Regions from separate parts of the Streptomyces chengmaiensis genome, predicted to be linked through region 2. Evidence: riboswitches for the same ligand, from Rfam matches in the RefSeq annotation. Region 2 holds a riboswitch; the other holds the start of a gene.
The links. Region 2 has a riboswitch for glycine ahead of gcvT (glycine cleavage system aminomethyltransferase GcvT). Riboswitches for the same ligand answer to the same signal wherever they lie in the genome.
Positions count from the first base shown of each region.

Region 1: another riboswitch for glycine. It lies ahead of gcvP (aminomethyl-transferring glycine dehydrogenase); the one in region 2 lies ahead of gcvT (glycine cleavage system aminomethyltransferase GcvT).

Region 1 is NZ_JARWBG010000015.1:127,129-134,707, forward strand. Features, by position in the region: partial or broken gene gcvP (aminomethyl-transferring glycine dehydrogenase) at 1-2,305, opposite strand, end outside; glycine riboswitch at 2,489-2,587, opposite strand; gene QCN29_RS15510 (PRC-barrel domain-containing protein) at 2,701-3,078, shown strand; gene QCN29_RS15515 (DNA polymerase IV) at 3,066-4,535, opposite strand; gene QCN29_RS15520 (MerR family transcriptional regulator) at 4,646-5,257, opposite strand; gene QCN29_RS15525 (bifunctional nuclease family protein) at 5,520-5,993, opposite strand; gene ftsR (transcriptional regulator FtsR) at 6,047-6,796, opposite strand; gene QCN29_RS15535 (FHA domain-containing protein) at 6,823-7,579, opposite strand, start outside.
Region 2 is NZ_JARWBG010000001.1:29,772-37,350, reverse strand. Features, by position in the region: gene QCN29_RS00185 (hypothetical protein) at 1-278, shown strand, start outside; gene QCN29_RS00180 (L-serine ammonia-lyase) at 313-1,680, opposite strand; gene glyA (serine hydroxymethyltransferase) at 1,870-3,129, opposite strand; gene gcvH (glycine cleavage system protein GcvH) at 3,161-3,535, opposite strand; gene gcvT (glycine cleavage system aminomethyltransferase GcvT) at 3,588-4,718, opposite strand; glycine riboswitch at 4,871-4,971, opposite strand; gene QCN29_RS00160 (AAA family ATPase) at 5,133-5,798, shown strand; gene QCN29_RS00155 (enhanced serine sensitivity protein SseB) at 6,253-7,011, shown strand; gene QCN29_RS00150 (enhanced serine sensitivity protein SseB C-terminal domain-containing protein) at 7,115-7,579, shown strand, end outside.

The DNA.
Region 1 (7,579 bases), on a different contig from region 2:
CCCAGGAGATCGGCAGGATGCCCGCCGAGCCCCACGGGGCAGCCGAGATCGGGCCGACGCCCGTCTCCGGGCCGGCCGTCGGCTGCAGCGGATGGTTGGGCAGGTACGGGGCGAGGTGGGCGCGCACACCGACGGGGCCGACGCCCGGCCCGCCGCCGCCGTGCGGAATGCAGAAGGTCTTGTGCAGATTCAGATGGGAGACGTCGCCGCCGAACTTGCCCGGCTTGGCCAGCCCGACCAGCGCGTTGAGGTTGGCGCCGTCGACGTACACCTGGCCGCCGGCCTCGTGCACCCGGGCGCAGATGTCGGCGACGTGCTCCTCGAACACGCCGTGCGTGGACGGGTACGTGATCATCAGCACGGCCAGCTCGTCGCGGTACTGCTCGATCTTGGCGCGCAGGTCCGCGACGTCGATCTCGCCGTCGTCGGCGGTCTTCACGACGACGACCTTCATGCCGGCCATCACGGCGCTCGCCGCGTTGGTGCCGTGCGCGGAGGACGGGATGAGGCAGATGGTGCGCTGCTCGTCGCCGCCTGCCCGGTGGTAGGCGCGTACGGCGAGGAGTCCGGCCAGCTCGCCCTGGGAGCCGGCGTTGGGCTGGATGGACACCTTGTCGTAGCCGGTGACCTCGCTGAGACGTTCCTCCAGCTCGTGGATGAGCGTGAGGTAGCCCTGGGCCTGCTCGACGGGGGCGAAGGGGTGCATCTGGCCGAACTCCGGCCAGGTCACCGGTTCCATCTCGGCCGTCGCGTTCAGCTTCATGGTGCAGGAGCCGAGCGGGATCATGCCGCGGTCCAGCGCGTAGTCGCGGTCGGCGAGCCGGCGCAGATAGCGCAGCATCGCGGTCTCGGAGCGGTGCTCGTGGAAGACGGGGTGGGTGAGGTACTCGTCACCGCGCAGCAGGGCGGCCGGCAGCCGGTCCCCGGCCGTGGCGTCCAGCGCCTCCACGTCGGCTGCCACGCCGAAGGCGGACCAGACGGCGTCGAGGTGGGCGCGGCGGGTGGTCTCGTCGCAGGCCAGGGAGACCTGGTCGGCGTCGACGAGGCGGAGGTTGACGCCCGCCTCGCGGGCGGCGGCGGCGACCTCGGCGGCGCGGCCGGGGACCCTGGCGGTGAGGGTGTCGAAGAACTCGCCGTGGACGACCTCGACGCCGCCTGCCGTCAGGCCTTCGGCGAGGAGGGCGGCGTACCGGTGGGTGCGCCGGGCGATGGTCCGCAGGCCCTCGGGGCCGTGGTAGACCGCGTACATGCCGGCCATCACGGCGAGCAGCACCTGGGCGGTGCAGATGTTGCTGGTGGCCTTCTCTCGGCGGATGTGCTGCTCGCGGGTCTGCAGCGCCAGCCGGTAGGCCTTGTCGCCGTCCGCGTCCACGGAGACGCCGACGAGGCGTCCGGGCAGGCTGCGGGCGAACTTCTCCCGGACGGCCATGTAGCCGGCGTGTGGGCCGCCGAAGCCCATGGGGACGCCGAAGCGCTGGGTGGTGCCGACCGCGATGTCCGCGCCCAGTTCGCCGGGCGAGGTGAGCAGCGTCAGCGCCAGCAGGTCGGCGGCGACGGTGACGATCGCGCCGAGTTCCCGGGCCTGAGCGATCACCGGCCGCAGATCGCGGACCGCGCCGGAGGCGCCCGGGTACTGGAGCAGCACGCCGAAGACGCCGCGCTCGGCGATCCCGGCCGGGATGCCGTTGCTCAGATCGGCGGCGACGATCTCTACGCCGGTCGGTTCGGCGCGGGTCTTCAGGACCGCGAGGGTCTGCGGCAGGGTGTCCGCGTCGACCAGGAAGACGCCGTCCTTGACCTTTCCGACGCGGCGGGCGAGCGACATCGCCTCGGCGGCAGCGGTGCCCTCGTCGAGCAGCGACGCGCCGGAGGTGGGCAGGCCGGTCAGATCGGCGACCATCGTCTGGAAGTTCAGCAGCGCCTCGAGGCGGCCCTGCGAGATCTCCGGCTGGTACGGGGTGTACGCGGTGTACCAGGCCGGGTTCTCCATGACGTTGCGCAGGATCACCGGCGGGGTGAAGGTGCCGTAGTAGCCCAGGCCGATCATGGGCGTAAGGACCTTGTTCCGGTCCGCGAGGGCGCGCAGCTCGGCCAGCACCTCGGCCTCGGTGCGGGCGCCTGGGAGGTTCAGCGCCTCCGCGCTCTTGATGACGTCGGGCACGGCGGCGGCGGTCAGCTCGTCGAGGGAGCCATAGCCGACCTGGGCCAGCATCTTGGCCTGGGCCTCGGCGTCGGGTCCGATGTGGCGCTGCTCGAAGGGGGTGCCGCGCTCCAGCTGGGAGAGCGGAATCCGGTTGGCGGTCATGAAGGAGGCCTCCTGGTCTGACACGACCTGCGAGGGGCATCGCGGCACGGATGCCCGGACGGCCCTCCCCCTCTGTCATCTCAACCTGAGAGCTTCACCGGCTCGCCCGTGTCCGGGCGCACCGGCTTTCACCGTCGGTGAGAGCGGATGCCGTCCGACGTCCGCCCTTCTTTCCAGAGTGACCTCGTCCGCGCGGTACCGGTTGCCTGAGAGATTCCGGGGAGGATTTGCTCCTTCGGCGCCGCCGGCGGTTTCACCGGCGGACTCTCCCGCGCGGGGTCAGCAGCCGCTTGCCAGCGTACCAGCGCGGTCCCTCGCCGATCGCTCAAGTGGCCGACACCCCGAATTTGCCGTTGTGTAGTGGTAGCGAGCAGTTGCGACCTGTTGGAGGGACCGTGCAGACCGATATCGATCCGCGCAGCCTGATCGGGCGCAAGGCGTACGACCGCGACGGCGCCAAGATCGGGACAGTGGACGAGGTGTATCTGGACGATGCGACGGGCGAGCCCGAGTGGGCCGCCGTGCGCACGGGTCTGTTCAGCCGCGACGCGTTCGTCCCGCTGGAGCCGAGCGAGGTGGTCGGCGACAGCCTGCACGTCCCCTATGAACGCTCCCTGATCAAGGACGCCCCGGATTTCGGCGTCGGCCGCCACCTCTCCCCCGAGCAGGAGCTCCAGCTCTACCACCACTACGGCCTCCACCTCGCGGGCCCTCCACAGCCGCCGCCCTCGGGCGACCGCTCCTTCGGCCGCGTGGCGGGTCAGGACGACTGACAAGGGGTCTTCGCGCCGCACCCGGCGCCCGGCTGCCCGGGCAGACCGTCCCTCGGGGGCGTGCCCGGCTCCGGTGAGGACGGCCGGAGCAGCGGAAGCGGCTCCGCCGGCGTCAGCTCGGGGTCGTCGACCGCGAACGTCCGCACCCGCCCGGGCTGCGACCACGGCTCCTCGAAGCGCACGGTCACCCGCCCGAGGCCGCTGCCCTGCACCCACCCCGCCCCGTAACGCGCATGGCGCACGTCATGCCCTGCCAGCCAGCGCCGCTCGGCAGGCGGCTCCGGCTCGGGCTTCGGCTCCGCGGCCTCGTTTCGCCCCTGCGGGGCCGCAGACGCCTCCGCCACGCCCGGTCCTGCAGCTCCCGCTTCTCCCTCGTGTTCCCCGGCCGCCGCCTGGGCGAAGAGGTCCTCCTGGGTGTAGTCGGCCAGGCCGCTGACGCCCACACCCAGCAGCCGCACGCCCCCGGTCGTGTCCACGGACTCCAGCAGCCGCGCGGCGGCCTCCCGCACCACCGCCGGGTCGTCCGTCGGCCCGCGCAGCGTCTCTGAGCGGGTGAGCGTCGAAAAATCGAATCTGCGGACTTTCAGCACAACGGTCCGCCCGGACCGCCCGGCGGCCCGGAGCCGGTGCACGCACCGCTCCGCGAGCCGCTCCACCTCGCCGCGCACCCGCACCCGGTCGTGCAGGTCCACATCGAACGTGTCCTCGACCGACACCGACTTCGCATCGCGCTCCGCCACCACGGGCCGGTCGTCGTGCCCCAGCGCCATATGGTGCAGCGCGGTCCCGTGCGCCTTGCCCACCAGGCGCACCAGTTCGTCCTCGCCGGCCTCCGCCAGATCCGCGACCGTCGTCATTCCGGCGCGCCGCAGATGCTCGCCCGTCGCGGGCCCGACCCCCGGCAGCGTCCGCACGGACAGGGGCCCGAGCAGCTCCCGCTCCGTGCCCGGTTCGATGAGCAGCAGGCCGTCCGGTTTCGCCTGCTCGGAAGCGATCTTCGCCAGCATCTTGGAGCCGGCCAGACCGACCGAGCCGGTCAGCCCGGTGACCCGGCGGATATCAGCGCGCAGCCGCTCCCCCGCCGCCTGCGCCGACGCGCTGTCGTCCGCGCTGCCGCCGGCTTCGAGGTCAACGAACGCCTCGTCCAGACTCAGCGGCTCCACCAGTGGCGACAGCGTCGCCAGCAACTCCATCACCTGTTCGCTGACCGCGCGGTACAGGGAGAAGCGGGGCACCAGATACGCGGCGTTCGGCGCGAGCCGCCTGGCCTGGGCCATCGGCATCGCCGAGTGCACGCCGAAGCGTCGCGCCTCGTAGGAGGCGGTGGCGACGACCCCCCGCGGACCGAGTCCTCCCACCACCACCGGCTTGCCGCGCAGACTCGGCTTCGCCGCCTGCTCGGCCGAGGCGTAGAAGGCATCCATGTCCAGATGCAGAATCGTCGGCGCGGTTCTCACACCATCGATGCTGCCCTACACCACTGACAACAACGTCACACCAACGACAACAACGTCCGACGACGGCGTCCACGCCGTCGTCGGCGTCCGCAAGGGGGCTCCGCCGGACGTCAGACCGCCCGGTCGCGTCTGCGCCTGGCCAGCTCATCGGCCGGATTGTGCCCGACCAGCGTCTCGCCCGTGTCGACCCGCTCCCCGTGGAGCTGGGAGAGCGCGGCCTCCACGTCCCTCCACACCACGCCCACGGCGATGCCGAAGACGCCCTGGCCGCCCCGGAGCAGATCGACGACCTCGTCGGGTGAGGAGCACTCGTACACCGTCGCCCCGTCGCTCATCAGCGTCATGCGCTCCAGGTCGCGAAAGCCGCGATCACGCAGATGCCGGACCGCGGCCCTGATGTTCTGCAGGCCGACACCGGTGTCCAGAAAACGCTTGACGATCTTCAGGACGACGACGTCGCGAAAGCTGTAGAGGCGCTGGGTGCCCGATCCGTACGCAGGCCGCACGCTGGGCTCGACCAGTCCGGTGCGGGCCCAGTAGTCCAGCTGCCGATAGGTGATGCCCGCCGCGGCGCACGCGGTGGGACCCCGATAGCCGATGGTGTCCGTCGCGGGGTCGACGGCATCGGCGCCGGTCGCGCCGTCGTGAAGCGGATACGGCCCGCTCTCCCCCGGACTGCGTCCGGGGCCGCCCCCAGCCGTACCGTCGCCGCTGCTTCTCACGCCGACCTCCGTCCTTGACCTGCCATCTCGACGGTAGGGAGTCGCCAGGGGTGCGTCAACGATCGCCACACTCGCCACGCCGAGTGATAATCACCCTGAGAGTGGTTTTCCGTACCCCAAGTCAGGGAATACGTGGCCGAATGCGCGGTCGCGCGGCGGGCCCGAAACGTATGCGCCTCAACGGCCCGCGAGATCCGCCTCCGGCCACCCGACAGGCCCTGCCGTACAGGACTCCCGACAGGGTCACCGGCGGCCGGTGCGGTCACTGGCTGTTGGTGCCGAAGTCCTCCGGCGAGATCTGGTCGAGGAACTCGCGGAACTTCTCCACCTCGTCCTCCTGCTCGTCGGGGATGGCGATCCCCGCATCGTCCAGCACGCCGTCACTGCCGTAGATCGGCGTCCCTGTGCGCAGCGCCAGCGCTATGGCGTCGGACGGCCTCGCGCTCACCTCGACGCCGCTGGCGAAGACCAGCTCCGCGTAGAAGACGCCTTCCCGGAGGTCTGTGATGCGCACTTCGGTGAGCTCCTGGCCCACCGCCTCCAGCACGTCCTTGAAGAGGTCGTGCGTCAGAGGCCGGGCAGGAGCCATCCCCTGCTGCGCGAAGGCGATGGCGGTCGCCTCCCCTGGTCCGATCCAGATGGGGAGGTACCGGTCGCCTCCCACTTCCCGCAGGAGCACGATCGGTTGGTTCGAGGGCATTTCAACCCGGACACCCACAACGTCGAGCTCGTTCACACAGTAACCCTAGGACGTGCTCGGCAGGTTTGGATAGTCGGGCCCTCACAAGATCAGTGAAGCCTTACCCCGAGCGCGCTCTGGACAAGGGCCGCATGGAGCCGCACCGACAGCGCCGCCAGCTCCCTGGCGGTGGCCTCCGCATGCGCTCTGGTCTGCGGATTCCGGTGCCGCCGCAGCGGGGCGACCACTTGTTCGACCAGTCCGGCCTCCCGGTCCGCTGCGGCCTTCATGGCGCGAAGATGCCGCGGCTCCAGTCCGAATCTGCCCAGATCCGCGATCAGCCGCGCCACCGTGACCGACCCGGCGTCGCAGCCGCCGTCCTCATCCGGGGTGATCAGCCCGTACGAGACCCATTCGTCCAGCTCTTCGTCGCTCACCTCGGCGGCGGCGAGCAGTTCGGCACGGCCGACCCGGGCGGCCGTGGGCCGTGCCGCCTCGTCCGCCCGCCAGGCCTCCCCGTCGAGCAGCTCGCGCGGCGCGGCCGGTGCCGGCAGCCGTACCTCCTCGCCGCGGCTCTGCGCCTCGAGATGCTCGCGGATGACCTTCAGAGGAAGATAGTGATCACGCTGCATACGCAGCACCTGCGCGAGCCGCTCCACGTCCTCCGGGGTGAACTTGCGGTACCCCGACGGTGTGCGCTGCGGCTCCACCAGCCCTTCCGCCTCCAGAAACCGGATCTTGGAGATGGTGACCTCGGGGAACTCCTCACGTAGCCGCCCGAGCACCGTGCCGATGCTCATCAGCCGGTCGGACCCGGCGGCGGCGCCGTTCCCGGCGCCGCCCGTGGGTGTTCGCAGCATGTGCCTTCCCTGACGGGTTTGACGGGTTACACGCCCCGCTGGCTCCCGTAGAAGACCAGCCGGTACTTGCCGATCTGGACCTCGTCGCCGTTCGACAGAAGCACGGAGTCGATCCGCTCGCGATTGACATAGGTGCCGTTGAGGCTGCCGACATCCGCGACGCTGAAGCGCCCCTCGGCATCCCTGCGGAACTCGACATGGCGCCGGGACACCGTCACGTCGTCGAGGAAGATGTCGCTCTGCGGATGGCGCCCGGCGGTGGTCAGCTCGCTGTCCAGCAGGAAGCGGCTGCCCGAGTTCGGCCCGCGCCGCACCACCAGCAGCGCCGAGCCGGGAGGCAGGGCGTCGACGGCGGCCTGGGCCTCGGGCGACAGGGACGGCAGCGCCGTCTGCCCGGTCATCTCGGAGTCGTATGCCTCGAGGCCGGAGATGGAGATCGTCGACGTCGTCTCCGAGGCGCGCTCCGCCGGCACGCCTCCGCGCAGCGGCGCGCCGCAGTTGGAGCAGAAGCGGCTGGCCTCGGCATTGCGGTGCCCGCACCTGGTGCAAACCGGCAGAGCCGACATGGACGGGTCCTCCTGCCGCGGCGCGGCCGCGTGGGGATTGGTCGCATACGGGTCGGCGGCGAACTCTCCACCCGTACCCGAGCTTGACGGTTCACCGAAACCTATGCGTCCGGCACCGGCAGGGTCAACAGACGACGCGCCCGGCCCGCCCGAAATGTCACCGCCCCCATTGACCTCGTCCCGGAAGAGCGGCCGCTCTCCGCCCTGCTCATCCGTC
Region 2 (7,579 bases):
ACGTCTCCTATCTGCCCTATCGCACACAGCGCATCGCGACCGGATCCTGCGACTTCGTCCGCAGCGAGGACCCGCGTGTCTACGCACTGGAAGAGGGAGCGGAGCAGTGGGTGGCTGTCTCGGACGCCAAGCGTCGCGTCTGGGACGTCGGCGGCGGCTCCCAGGCCGTAACGGTGCTCGGCGAGGGCGGCACAGCCACCCTCACTCTCACCGGGGAGGGTGCGGAACGGACCCTTGACGGTGCCGTCGGCGAGCTGTTCCCCTCCTCGGCTCCCTGAGCACCACCGGCTCTCGTGCCGAAGGCGACAGTCCTCAGCACTCGATGATGTTGACCGCCAGGCCGCCGCGCGCGGTCTCCTTGTACTTGACGGACATGTCCGCGCCGGTGTCCTTCATCGTCTTGATGACCTTGTCCAGCGAGACCTTGTGGCTGCCGTCGCCGCGCATCGCCATCTTCGCGGCCGTCACGGCCTTCACCGCCGCCATGCCGTTGCGCTCGATGCACGGAATCTGCACAAGGCCGCCGACCGGGTCGCACGTCAGGCCCAGATTGTGCTCCATGCCGATCTCCGCGGCGTTCTCCACCTGTTCGGGGCTGCCGCCCAGCACCTCGGCCAGCGCGCCCGCGGCCATGGAGCAGGCGGAGCCGACCTCGCCCTGGCAGCCGACCTCGGCGCCTGAGATCGAGGCGTTCTCCTTGAACAGCATGCCGATCGCGCCCGCGGCGAGCAGGAAGCGGACCACGCCCTCCTCGTCCGCGCCCGGGACGAAGTTCATGTAGTAGTGCAGGACGGCCGGGATGATGCCCGCCGCGCCGTTCGTCGGGGCGGTCACCACGCGACCGCCTGCGGCGTTCTCCTCGTTGACCGCCATCGCGTAGAGCGTGATCCACTCCATGGCGCGGGCCTGCGCATCGCCCTCGGCGCGCAGCTGCCGGGCCGAGTTCGCGGCCCGGCGGCGCACCTTCAGGCCGCCGGGCAGGATGCCCTCCCGGGACATGCCGCGGGTCACGCACGCCTGCATCACCCGCCAGATGTCCAGCAGGCCCTCGCGGATCTCCTCCTCCGAGCGCCATGCCTTCTCGTTCTCCAGCATCAGCGCGGAGATCGACAGGCCGGTTTCCCGGGTGAGGCGCAGCAGCTCGTCACCGGTGCGGAAGGGGTGCTTCAGGACCGTGTCGTCCAGCTTGATCCGGTCTTCTCCGACCGCGTCCTCGTCCACCACGAAGCCGCCGCCGACCGAGTAGTACGTCTTCTCCAGCAGCGGCCCGCCCTCGGCGTCGTACGCGAAGACCGTCATCCCGTTGGCGTGGTACGGCAGCGCCTTGCGGCGGTGCAGCACCAGGTCCTCGTCGAAGTCGAAGGCGATCTCGTGCATGCCCAGCAGGTTCAGCCGTCCCGCCGTCCTGATCTGCTCGACGCGGTCGTCGGCGCTCTCGACGTCGACGGTCCGCGGCGAGCTGCCCTCCAGGCCCAGCAGCACCGCCTTGGGTGTGCCATGGCCGTGGCCGGTCGCGCCGAGTGAGCCGTACAGCTCGGCCCGTATCGACGCGGTGTGCGCCAGCATGCCTTCGTTCTTCAGGCGCCGGGCGAACATCCGGGCGGCGCGCATCGGGCCGACCGTATGGGAGCTGGACGGGCCGATGCCGATCGAGAACAGGTCGAAGACCGAAATGGCCACGGATGTCTCCTAGGGGTGGTAGACGCCGTCGTCTGCCGGGTGGTGCAGGGCGTGCGGGGGGGAAAGAGCGGGGAAGAGGCGGGGCTGCGAGAGGCGAGGGCATGGTGCGGGGCACCGTGCTCACTGGCGCTCACCGTCCAGTGTGCGCGGTGCCCCGACTTTTTGGACCTCGGAGGCTTTGCCTCCGGATTACAGACCGGGGTAGAGCGGGTGCTTCTCGGCGAGGGCCGTGACCCGGGCGCGCAGGGCGGCCGCGTCGTATGAGGGCTTCAGGGCCTCGGCGATGATGTCGGCGACCTCGGTGAAGTCCTCGGCCGTGAAGCCGCGGGTGGCCAGCGCCGGGGTGCCGATCCGCAGCCCCGAGGTGACCATCGGCGGCCGCGGGTCGTTCGGGATCGCGTTCCGGTTGACCGTGATGCCGACCTCGTGCAGCCGGTCCTCGGCCTGCTGGCCGTCCAGCTCCGAGTGCCGCAGGTCCACCAGGACCAGGTGGACGTCCGTGCCGCCGGACAGCACCGACACGCCGTGCTCGGCCACATCGTCCTGCACCAGGCGCTCCGCGAGGATGCGGGCGCCGTCCAGGGTGCGCTGCTGGCGCTCCTTGAAGTCCTCAGAGGCCGCGACCTTGAAGGACACCGCCTTGGCGGCGATCACATGCTCCAGCGGGCCGCCCTGCTGACCGGGGAAGACAGCGGAGTTGATCTTCTTGGCGAGGTCGGCCGTGCAGAGGATCACACCGCCGCGCGGACCGCCGAGGGTCTTGTGCGTGGTGGTGGTCACGACATGCGCGTGCGGCACCGGGTTGGGGTGCAGACCGGCGGCGACAAGGCCCGCGAAGTGGGCCATGTCGACCATCAGGTACGCGCCGACCTCGTCCGCGATCCGGCGGAAGGCGGCGAAGTCGAGCTGACGCGGGTACGCGGACCAGCCGGCCACGATCAGCTTCGGCTTGGCCTCCTTGGCGAGCCGCTCGACCTCGGCCATGTCGACCTGGCCGGTGGCGTCGTCCACGTGGTAGGCCACCACGTTGTAGAGCTTGCCGGAGAAGTTGATCTTCATTCCGTGGGTCAGATGACCGCCGTGGGCCAGGTTCAGACCCATGATCGTGTCGCCCGGCTTCAGCAGCGCGAACATCGCCGCCGCGTTGGCCTGGGCGCCCGAGTGCGGCTGCACATTGGCGTGCTCGGCGCCGAAGAGCTCCTTGATCCGGTCGATCGCGATCTGCTCGACGACGTCGACGTGCTCACAGCCGCCGTAGTAGCGGCGGCCCGGGTAGCCCTCGGCGTACTTGTTGGTGAGGACCGAGCCCTGTGCCTCCATGACCGCGACCGGAGCGAAGTTCTCCGAGGCGATCATCTCGAGGGTGGACTGCTGACGGTGAAGCTCGGCGTCGACGGCGGCGGCGACGTCCGGGTCCAGCTCATGGAGGGGGGTGTTCAGAAGCGACATGGTGACATCCCTTGGGGTCGTGAGTCGGCGGTCAGCCGGCGAACTCGGTGTACTCGTCCGCGGAGAGCAGGTCCTTCGGCTCCTCCGCCACGCGCACCTTGAACAGCCAGCCGCCCTCGAACGGGGCCGTGTTCACCAGCGACGGGTCGTCCACGACCGCCTGGTTCGCCTCGACGACCTCGCCCGTCACCGGGGAGTACAGGTCGCTGACCGACTTGGTCGACTCCAGCTCGCCGCAGGTCTCGCCCGCGGACACCGTGTCGCCCACCTCCGGGAGCTGGACGTACACCACGTCGCCGAGGGCGTTCGCCGCGTGCTCCGTGATGCCGACCGCCGACACGCCGTCCTCGGCGGCCGACAGCCACTCGTGCTCCTTGCTGTAACGCAGCTGCTGGGGGTTGCTCATGATCTGAATTCTCCTGTACGCGGGTGAGTGCTGGGGGAAGGGGAGACGCGCGTCACTTCTGGCGCTTGTAGAAGGGCAGCGCCACGACCTCGTACGGCTCGTGCGCACCGCGGATGTCCACGCCGACGCCTGCCGTGCCGGGGGCGGCGTGCGCCGCGTCCACATAGGCCATGGCGATCGGCTTGCCGAGCGTCGGGGACGGCGCGCCGGAGGTCACCTCGCCGATCACCTGGCCGTCCGCCACCACGGACATCCCGGCGCGCGGCACCCGCCGCCCCTCGGCGATCAGGCCGACCAGCTTGCGCGGCGGGCTGGACTCGGCGCGCTCCTTGGCGTCGGCCAGCGCCGCGCGGCCCACGAAGTCACCGTCCTTCTCGAACTTGACCACCCGGCCCAGACCCGCGTCGAACGGCGTCAGGGAGGTCGTCAGCTCATGCCCGTACAGCGGCATGCCCGCCTCCAGGCGCAGGGTGTCCCGGCAGGACAGGCCGCACGGAATCAGACCGGCGGGGGCGCCGGCCTCGGTGATCGCCTGCCAGAGCTTCTCCGCGTGCTGCGGCTCGACGAACAGCTCGAAGCCGTCCTCGCCCGTGTAACCGGTTCGGGCGATCAGCGCCGGAACCCCGGCGACCGTGCCCGGCAGGCCCGCGTAGTACTTCAGGCCGTCCAGGTCGGCGTCCGTGAGGGACTTCAGGATGCCGGGGGACTCGGGCCCCTGGACGGCGATCAGCGCATAGGCGTCGCGGTCGTCGCGCACCTGTGCGTCGAAGCCCGCGGCGCGCTCGGTCAGCGCATCCAGCACGATCTGGGCGTTGCCCGCGTTCGCGACGACCATGTACTCGGCGTCGGCGAGGCGGTAGACGATCAGATCGTCCAGGATGCCGCCGTCCTCCTGGCAGATCATGGTGTAGCGGGCGCGGCCCACGCCGACGCCGCCGATGTTGCCCACCAGCGCGTGGTCGAGGAGGGCGGCGGCCTGCGGCCCGGTGACGGTGATCTCACCCATGTGGGAGAGGTCGAAGAGACCGGCCTTGGTGCGTACGGCGTTGTGCTCGTCGCGCTCACTGCCGTACCGCAGCGGCATGTCCCAGCCCGCGAAGTCGGTCATGGTCGCGCCCAGCGACCGGTGGAGGGCGTCGAGGGCGGTACGGCGCGGGGAGGTGCTCGAAGGGGCGTTGCTCATAGACAGGGCTCCCAGGGGCATGGTCAGGGCGAGGACAATCCTCCCCATCTGTCATCGGAACCTGAGAGGTTCGTCGCGACCGCACATATGGGTAGTCGTGACTTGCACCTTGGGTGGAGCCGCTCGACGGCGGCTCGCTTTTCAGATCTGCCTCGTCGCACGCGGTACGGGGCCTGAGAGATTCAAGGGAGGAACTTGCTCCTTCGGCGCCCGGCGGACACTCGTGTCGCCGGGACTCTCCCGCGTGGATTCAAACGGCCGGTATGCAGTTGGCGCGCACATCATTGCATGCATCGGGGAAGAGTGGGGGGTCCGGCCACGATACGGGAAAGGTTGTGCCGCATTACCGGTTCTTTACACTCCATGAGCAAGGGTTGGGTGGTCCTGCACAGGGCCCGACATGGGGGAGGGGCGATGACGTCGCAACGGACCGGTCAGATCGCACCGGCGGCCGCGGGCGTCCCGGCGCGACCCGCGCCGGGAATCGCCGTACGGGCCTCCGCGCCGCTCCTGCGCGACCTGCGCGAACGGGCCGGGCGCAGCCCCGGCAGCCTGCTGTTCGCCGCGGGCGACGTGGTGGTGGTCTCCGGGCTGCCCGGCAGCGGCAAGTCCACCCTCATCAGACGTGCCGTCCCCGGCGGGGGCGTCGACTCCCAGGACGCGCGGGAGCGCTGGGAGGCCCGGCTGCCGCGGTTCCTGCCGTACGCCGTCTACCGTCCGCTGGTGCGCGTCGCCCACTACGCCGGGCTGCGGCGGGCCCTGCGCTCCGGCGCCGGCGTCGTCGTCCACGACTGCGGCACCCAGGCGTGGGTGCGCCGCTGGCTCGCCCGCGAGGCCCGCCGGCGCGGCAGCGGGCTCCACCTCGTCCTTCTCGACGTCCCGCCCGAGGCGGCCCGCGCAGGCCAGCGCGCCCGCGGCCGCGGGGTCTCCCGCTACGCCTTCACCCGCCACCTCCGCGCCGTGTCCCGCCTCCTGCGCGCCGCCGAATCCGGCGACCTGCCGGCCGGGTGCGCCTCCGCGACCCTCCTGGACCAGGAGTCGGCGAAGGCGCTGGGGGTGCTGGGCTTCCGGCGGTCCTGAGGTGCGGGGGCTCCGCCCGGACTCCCGTACCGGGGCTCCGCCCCGGACCCCGCGCCTCAAACGCCGGCGAGGCTGGATGTGCGGCCTCGCGCCTCAAACGCCGGCGAGGCTGGATGTGCGGCCTCGCGCCTCAAACGCCGGCGAGGCTGGATGTGCGGCCTCGCGCCTCAAACGCCGGCGAGGCTGGATCGTGCCCCCGGGCGAGGCTGGTTTGTCCTCGGTCGCCGGACGGGCTGGACCTTCCGGCCCGTCCAGGGACGCCGCCCGGACGAAATCCGGGGCAGATCGAGGACACGGCTTTCATGCCGTACGGGGGTCCGGGGGCGGAGCCCCCGGTTTCGGGAAGGGCGGGGCAGCAGCCCGCCGCAGGCGCCCCCGAGCCCCGACCCGCCGCACGCTAGGGTCGCCCCGTAGCACCGAGGGAAGAAGAGGAAAGAAGAGGGGCGCCGCACGCATGGACATCCCGCCGCAGGCCCACACCGCCTGGCCCGGCAACGAGCTGGAGGAGACGCTCGCCGCCTCCGTCGGCAACCCCGCCGCCGGCCCCCGCCTCGTCGAGGTCCTCGCCCGCAGCCATGTCTGGGTGCCCCTCCCCAACGGCGGCGGACCCGACAGCCCCTCCCTCGACCTGCCCACCGTGGAGGTCGACGGCGCGGCCTACGTTCCCGTCTTCAGCTCCGAGCAGCAGTTCCTCCAGTGCGCGGGCGCGCATATGTCGTTCACCGTCGCGCCCGCCCGCGACTTCGCCCGCGGTCTGCCCCCGCAGCTCGGCATCGCCGTCAACCCGGGCGGCGCCGTCGGCATGCCCCTGCCGCCGCCCGCCGTAGCGGAGCTCTGCGGCCCCGGGCGGACTTCTCCGGACGCCCCGGTGACCGGCGGCCGAGTGCGGCTTTTCGAGCCGGACTGGCAGGAGGAGCCCGTCGACTTCCTCGCCGCAGCAGCCGGCGAGTTCGAGGAGTCCGGCGTCGTCCTCACCGCCCGCCGCGCCCTCGCCTCCGTCGAGGGCGAAGCGCCCTCGCTCTTCGTCGGCGTCCAGCTCTCCTCCTGGGACGGCCCCGACCGCAATGCGCCCATGGACGCCCTCGGCCGGGCCCTCGGCCGCGTCCAGGTGAGCTGGCCGGTCAGTCTCGTACTGCTGGACGTGGCCCAGGACCCGGTCGGCGACTGGATGCTGGAGCGCGTCCGCCCCTTCTACGAGCGCCGGCGCGCATGACCTGCCGTATGACGCGCCGCCGGACTCGTCAAGTCTGCGTTAAGAGGGCCGATTAAGCTGGTCCCCGAGGGACGACGAGGGACGACGAGGGGCGGAACCCAGAGTGAGCGCGTCAGGCACCGCTGCGGCCGGGCAGGTCGAGCACATGCTGCGCCAGGTGACTCCCGGACGCTACGACTCCTACGAGGCGTTGCTGCACGCGCTCGCCGACCCCGCTCAGGGCCGGGTCTGGATGCTGCTCTGGCAAGGCGCACCCGGCGCGCCCGACGCCCAGTTCGGCAACATGGAGGTCGACGGCGTCGGATACGCCCCCTGCGTCACCTCGGCCCAGGAGCTCGCCGCCTCGGGCTGGAACCGCGCCCATGAGGTGGTCAGCGGGCTCGACATCGCCCGCGCCCTCTTCCCCGAGCGCTGGGGCATCTGGCTCAACCCGCACGCCCCCGGCGGCGGGGTCGGCATCCCCTGGCCGGATCTGCGGAGGATCGCCACCGGCCTGGACCGGATGCCCGCCGGCCCGCTGACCCTGTCCGAGCCCGTCATCGAGCTGCCCCACTTCTACGGCCTGCTC